Linked DNA regions of Magnetofaba australis IT-1. The protein of the gene in region 1 interacts with the protein of each later gene in a pairwise test. Links are inferred from orthologs where the notes say so. Each region holds a gene or a part of one and is shown on either strand. Other genes may lie near its edges.

The links.
Region 2: the proteins of gyrB (region 1) and gyrA interact in binary tests that used the Escherichia coli proteins (3 or more experiments, as listed by UniProt). The link is inferred for Magnetofaba australis IT-1 from one-to-one orthologs.

The regions. Positions count from the first base shown.
Region 1 is NZ_LVJN01000021.1:600,560-603,971, reverse strand. The notes cover bases 190-3,283. They hold gyrB (DNA topoisomerase (ATP-hydrolyzing) subunit B), read right to left. Parts: upstream 2,914-3,283; coding sequence 466-2,913; downstream 190-465. Other genes in these bases: MAIT1_RS21290 (hypothetical protein), read left to right, coding at 190-212. Outside these bases: more of MAIT1_RS21290, read left to right, coding at 1-189; DNA replication/repair protein RecF, read right to left, coding at 3,338-3,412. UniProt on the Escherichia coli protein: DNA gyrase negatively supercoils closed circular double-stranded DNA in an ATP-dependent manner to maintain chromosomes in an underwound state.
Region 2 is NZ_LVJN01000020.1:1,268,616-1,272,187, forward strand. The notes cover bases 1-3,254. They hold gyrA (DNA gyrase subunit A), read right to left. Parts: upstream 2,949-3,254; coding sequence 201-2,948; downstream 1-200. Other genes in these bases: serS (serine--tRNA ligase), read right to left, coding at 1-185; mazG (nucleoside triphosphate pyrophosphohydrolase), read right to left, coding at 3,073-3,254. Outside these bases: more of mazG, read right to left, coding at 3,255-3,572. UniProt on the Escherichia coli protein: A type II topoisomerase that negatively supercoils closed circular double-stranded (ds) DNA in an ATP-dependent manner to maintain chromosomes in an underwound state.

The DNA.
Region 1 (3,412 bases):
GATTGAGCGATCAGGTCCGTGTGGTGGTGACGTCGCGGGGCGGTGTGGATTACCAGTGGCGGCTGGAGTCGTGGGTGGAGGGGGAGTGGATGTGGGGCTCGACGGTGATGGTTCCGAACCTACGCTTGTGGCGCCGCAAGCAGATGCGGATTGTGCAGAACCGGCTGTTTCAGGGACCAGCGCCGCAGGTGGAGACGGTGTTGGAAGATTGAGAAGAGGGGATCCAACAAGCGCTATAGCCGCACGCAATCAACCTTGCTCAAAACAGGAAATGTTTGCGTGACGTAGATTGAGCTTGCGCTGACTATTGGCCTCCGGCTGGCCGGAGGCGGGGTCTGGGGGCCGCGCCCCCAGCGGGGTGTGGGGCGGCGCCCCACGGTTTGGCTGTTGATCTTGGGAGCTCGAGGGCGAAGCCCTCGATATCTTTCATTTTCCCAAGATTTTAGACTATTGAAACGAGTTTAATTAAACGTCCAGGTTGGCCACGTTCAGGGCGTTGTCCTGGATGAAGGCGCGGCGCGGCTCCACCACATCGCCCATGAGGGTGGTGAACACCTCGTCGGCGGCCACGGCGTCATCCACGCGCACCTGCAACAGGGTGCGAATGGAGGGGTCCATGGTGGTCTCCCACAACTGCTCGGGGTTCATCTCACCCAGACCTTTATAGCGTTGGATGCTCAAACCCCGCCGTCCTTCGCTCAGAATGCCGCTCAGGAACAGTTCAATGCCGCCGATGGGGTTCTGCTTCTCCCCTTTCACCAAAACCGCCTCAGCGCCCAATAATTCGTGGAACTGCTCGGCGATCTTCAGCATTTCGCGATACTCCGGCGAAGTCGCCAACGGGCGGTCGATGCGGGTGATCTGCTCAATGCCGTGCTGCATGCGCGCAATGGCGATGATCTCGCTGCTGGTCTCGGGGTCGTGTTCGGTGCGCACCTCCAGCCGCTCCTCTTCATTGCCCAGAGCGCGCAGGGTTTCGGTGTATTGCGGCAGCAGCGTCGCCACGGCGTCGGCGTCGGCCAGGGTGTCGGCGCTGATGCGGTAGCTCCCCGCCGCCGCGTCGATGGCCACGCGGTCGTGATGGCGCGCCAGACGGTCCAGCAGAATGCGGTAGCGTTTGGCGCGCGCTGCCAGGGTGGTCAACTCGCCATTGGCGATGATGCGCCCGTCGGCGGTGTGGGCCTCCACGCCGTCCAGACCGCTCTCCACCAGCAGGGCGGTGAGGGCGTCGTCATCCTTCAGATAGCGCTCGCTCTTGCCTTTGGCCACGCGATAGAGCGGCGGTTGGGCGATGTAGAGATGGCCGCGCTCGACGATCTCCGGCATCTGCCGGTAGAAGAAGGTGAGCAGCAGAGTGCGAATGTGGGCGCCGTCCACGTCGGCGTCGGTCATGATGATGATGCGGTGGTAGCGCAGCTTTTCGATGTCGTATTCGTCGCGACCGATGCCCGCGCCCAATGCGGTGATCAGCGTGCCCACCTCCTGCGAGGAGAGCATCTTGTCAAAGCGCGCCTTCTCCACGTTGAGGATCTTACCCTTGAGCGGCAGCACCGCCTGGTGCTTGCGGTCGCGGGCCTGTTTGGCGGAGCCGCCGGCGGAGTCGCCCTCCACCAGGTAGAGTTCGCACAGCGCCGGGTCTTTCTCCTGGCAGTCGGCCAGTTTGCCGGGCAGCGAGGAGATCTCCAACGCGCTCTTGCGTCGGGTCAGTTCACGCGCTTTGCGCGCCGCCTCGCGGGCGGTGGCCGCCTCCACGGTTTTGGCCACCACCGCGCGGGCTTCGTTGGGATGCTCTTCGAAGAAGGTGGCCAGCTTCTCGGCCACCACGCTCTCCACCACCGGACGCACTTCGGAGCTGACCAGTTTGTCTTTGGTCTGGGAGGAGAATTTGGGGTCGGGCACTTTGACCGAAATCACGGCGGTCAGACCCTCGCGGCAGTCATCGCCGGAGACCTGGACTTTCTCCTTTTTGAGAATGCCGCTCTCGGTGGCGTAGTTGTTGACCGTGCGCGTGAGCGCGGCGCGGAAGCCCGCCAAGTGGGTGCCGCCATCGCGCTGCGGGATGTTGTTGGTAAAGCAGAAGATGTTTTCCTGATAGCTGTCGGTCCACTGCAGGGCGATCTCGGCGGTGACGCCGTTCTTTTCGTCCTGGAAGGTGATGGGCGGCTCCAGCAGCGGCGTGCGTGCGCGGTTGAGGTGCTCCACAAACGAGCGGATGCCCCCTTCATAGTGGAAATTGTGCTCTTTGTCGGTGATTTCGTCGACGATGTGGATGCGCACCCCGGAGTTCAGGAACGACAGCTCACGCAGGCGTTGCGACAGGGTGTCGAAGGAGAACTCGGTGACCCCGGAAAAGGTCTTCAGGCTGGGGGTGAAGCGCACCTCGGTGCCGCTGGATTCGGTCTCGCCGATCACCTTGAGGGGGAAGTCCGGTTCGCCATGGGTGTAGCTCTGATGCCACACCTGCCCGCCGCGGCGGATGGTTAGTTCCAGCTTCTCCGACAGCGCGTTGACCACCGACACCCCCACCCCGTGCAGACCGCCGGAGATCTTGTAGGAGTTGTCGTCAAACTTACCGCCCGCGTGTAGCACGGTCATGATCACTTCCGCCGCCGAACGCCCCTCTTCGGCGTGGATATCGGTGGGGATGCCGCGCCCGTTGTCGCGCACGGTGACCGAGTTGTCGCTGTGAATCAGCACGTCGATGGTGTCGCAGTGCCCGGCCAGCGCCTCGTCGATGGCGTTGTCCACCACCTCGAACACCATGTGGTGCAGGCCGGTGCCGTCATCGGTGTCGCCGATGTACATGCCGGGCCGTTTGCGCACCGCCTCCAGCCCTTTGAGGACCTTGATGTTGCTGGAGTCGTAGTTTTCACCGCCGGTTTTTGGCGTTTTGGGGGCATCGCTTTGCGTCATGACGTTTCGTTTCTCAACTCAATAGCGGCGTTGTTGGCGCCTTGGTCGGCTTGGGGCGAGAGCCAGTTTTTTGGGTGTTGAAAGATATCGAGGGCTGCGCCCTCGAGCTCCCAACAGCCAAGTCGTGGGGCGCCGCCCCACACCCCGCTTAAGGGTCACAGACCCTTAAGAATCCCCGAAAAATCGCCTCTGGCGATTTTTCGCCTCGTCAGCGCAAGCTCGTCGTATCTTACGCAAACACTTATTCTTAGGGGTTTATTGGCAATTTAAGATATCGAGGGCTTTGCCCTCGAGCTCCCAACAGCCAAACCGTGGGGCGCCGCCCCACACCCCGCTTAAGGGTCATAGACCCTTAAGAATCCCGCCTCCGGCCAGCCGGAGGCCAATAGTCAGCGCAAGCTCAAAGTCTCTCACGCAAACACTTTTACTTCGGCGCCTGCTCTGCAAATGCGCCGTCTTGCACGGTCCAAGTTTGCTTGGGTCGATTTTCCGGCCACGG
Region 2 (3,572 bases), on another replicon or contig:
TTGCGCGCGCCGATCTCCTTGGACAGGGCGTTGCGCTTGGCCTGCAACTCTTCGGTCTGCACCCGCAGGGCGCGCTGTTGCTGATCCAAGTCGCGCAAGGCGGCCAGATTCAGACCGCCGCCGCGTCGTTGCAGTTTCGCTTCAACGCCTTCCATGTCGGCGCGAATCTGTTTGATATCCAGCATTGCCTGCCTCCCTGCTTAGCTTGCCGCGTCATCGGCGCCGACGTCGCCTTCGGGCGCGCCATCGTCGATGTTGTCGATGCTTTCGATGTTCTCGTCATCCATTTCGGCGTCATCGTCGGACTCGGCGATGCGCGCCACCGACGACACCCGTTCGCCATCGGCCACATTGAGCACGCGCACCCCCTGGGTGCTGCGCCCGGCCAGGCGGATGGAGTCGACGCCGGTGCGGATCACCGTGCCCTGATCGGTGATCACCATCACCTCGTCGCCGGGCCACACGCCCAAGGCGCCCATCAGCGCGCCGGTCTTGTCGGTGACCGACATGCCGATCACGCCCAGACCGCCGCGCCCTTTGGTGGGGTACTGCGCCTCTTCGGTGCGTTTGCCGTAGCCGTTGGCGGAGATGGTGAGGATTTCACACTCGCTTCCCGGCTCCACCACCACCAGCGCGATCACCTTGTCATCGCCCTTCAGGCGCATGCCGCGCACGCCGCGCGCCACCCGGCCCGAACGGCGCACATGGTTGACGCGGAAGCGGGCGGTTTTGCCCGCAGCGCTGAACAGCAGCACGCGGCCGCGCTCCACCGTGGCATCATCGTCGCCGCTGTCGTCGGAATCGTCGGCGTCATTTTCGATCACGGCGACGGCGGATTCGTCGTCGTCGCCATCCTCGCCGCCGGTTCCCAGCTCTTCCAGCGGGGTGGGGGCCAGCGCCACGCCAATCAGGCCATCCTCGTCCATCAGGTTGATGGCGCGGATGCCGTTGGTGCGGATGTTGCCATACGCCGACAGCGCGGTCTTCTTCACCAAGCCGCAGCGGGTGGCGAAGAGGATATCCCAGGCGTCCCACTCTTTGGGGTCGATGGCCACCGGCACGATCTGCGCCAGCTTCTCGCCTTCATCCAGCGACAGCACATTGACCACCGGGCGACCGCGCGAGATGCGGCTGCCCTGGGGCAGTTCGTAGACTTTCAGCTTGTAGACGCGGCCTGTATCGGTGAAGCAGAGGATGGTGGCGTGGGTGGAGGCCACGAACATCTGTTCGATCCAATCCTCATCCTTCATGCCGGTGGCGGACTTGCCTTTGCCGCCGCGACGCTGGGCGCGGTAGTCGGCGCTGGCCTGGCGCTTGATGTAGCCGGCGTGGCTCACCGTCACCACCATCTCCTCCTCTTCAATGAGGTCGGCGATGGAGAAGTCGCCAATGGCGTCGAAGATCTGCGTACGGCGCGGATTGGCGAAACGCTCCTTGATCTCCAGCAGCTCGCCGCGAATCACCTCCATCAGCACCGTTTCGGAGCCGAGGATCTCTTTGAGTCGCGCGATCTCTTTGAGGATCTCGGCGAACTCGTCGTGGATCTTCTCCTGCTCCAGGCCGGTCAGGCGGTGCAGGCGCATATCCAGGATCGCCTGGGCTTGGTCGGAGGAGAGCTGATAGCCGCCGGGCACAAAGCCGGGGGAGGCGATATCGCCTTCGCCCATGGCGCGCAGCAGCATGGACTCCACTTCGCCGCGTCCCCACACCTCTTGCATCAGCCCCTCTTTGGCCACCGCCGGGGAGGAGGCGGCGCGGATCAGGGTGATGATGCGGTCGATATTGGCCAGCGCAACGGCCAAACCTTCCAAAATGTGCGCGCGGGACTGCGCTTTTTTCAGTTCGAACAGGGTGCGCCGGGTCACCACCTCGCGGCGGTGCTTGAGGAAGGCGTCGAGGAAGCCGCGCAGCCCCAGGGTTTGCGGACGACCCTCCACCAGCGCCAGGGCGTTGACCCCGAACGAGGTCTGCATGGGGGTGTGCTTGTAGAGTTGGTTGAGCACCACATCGGACTGGGCGTCGCGCTTGAGCTCCACCACCACGCGCATGCCCTGACGGTCGGACTCATCGCGCAGGTCGCTGATGCCCAGGACTTTCTTCTCCCGCACCAACTCGGCGATGCGCTCCACCAGGCGTGCTTTATTCACCTGATAGGGCAGCTCGGTGACGATGATCGCCTCGCGGCCATCTTTTTTGGTCTCGATGTTGGTGACCGCGCGGATCACCACCGAGCCGCGCCCGGTCTCATAGGCGGAGACGATGCCCGCATGGCCGTGGATGGAGCCGCCGGTGGGGAAGTCGGGGCCGGGCACATATTGCATCAGGTCGCGATTGGAGAGCGACTTGTCGTCGATGAGGGCGCAGGTGGCGTCGATCACTTCGCCCAGATTGTGCGGCGGAATATTGGTGGCCATGCCCACGGCGATGCCCGCCGAGCCGTTGACCAGCAGGTTGGGGAACTTGGCTGGCAGCACCTGCGGCTCGGACAGCGAGCCGTCGTAGTTGGGCGAAAACTCCACGGTCTCCTTGTCGATATCGAGCAGGAGTTCGTGGGACAGGCGGGTCATGCGCACTTCGGTGTAACGCATGGCCGCCGGGGAGTCGCCGTCCACCGAGCCGAAGTTGCCCTGGCCATCCACCAGCATGTGGCGCATGGAGAAGTCCTGCGCCATGCGCACGATGGTGTCGTACACGGCGGTGTCGCCATGGGGGTGATATTTACCGATGACGTCACCGACCACGCGGGCCGACTTTTTATACGGGCGGTTCCATTCGTTGCCCAGTTCGCGCATGGCGAACAGCACGCGCCGGTGCACCGGTTTGAGCCCGTCGCGCACGTCGGGCAGGGCGCGGCCGACGATTACGCTCATGGCGTAATCGAGATAGGACCGCTGCATTTCGTCTTCGATATTGATGGGCTGCTGTGCGCTGTTTTCGGGTTCACTCATGGGGCGATGCCGTTGCCGTCCTTATTGGGGGCTGGAGATCTCAGCCGCGCTGGAATTTCGTGACCCATTACTATAGCGCATTGATGGGAACGACGACAGGTTTGGCGTGCTGTTTTTGCGCACGTTAATCGCGCGGCGGCTCCTGGCTTTTGGCTTCGCCCCACAGCGCTTCGAGGCGATCGAGTCCAGCGGTGTGGGCGTTCTCGCCGGTTTCGCGCAGGCGCGCCTCCACGTGGAGGAATCGGTTCTGCACCTTATGGGCGCTGTGGCGCAGGGCGGTCTCCGGGTCGATGTCCAGGTGGCGCGCCAGATTCACCAGGCTGAACAGCAGGTCGCCCACCTCCTCCTTGACGTGGTGCTGATCGCCCTCGGCGCGCGCCTCCACCAACTCGCCCAACTCCTCCCGCACCTTGTGGATCACCCCCTCCGGGTCGGGCCAGTCGAAGCCCACCTTGGCCATCTTCTGCTGCAGCTTATACGCCCACAGCAGCGCCGGGAGTTTGTTGGAGAGGCCGTCGAATACCGATGGCGGCGGCTCGGTCTGCCCCGAGGCGGCGCGTTCGCGCGCTTTGAGGGACTCCCAGTTGTTGGTCACGTCCTGGGCGGCGTCCAGCTTCTCGTCGG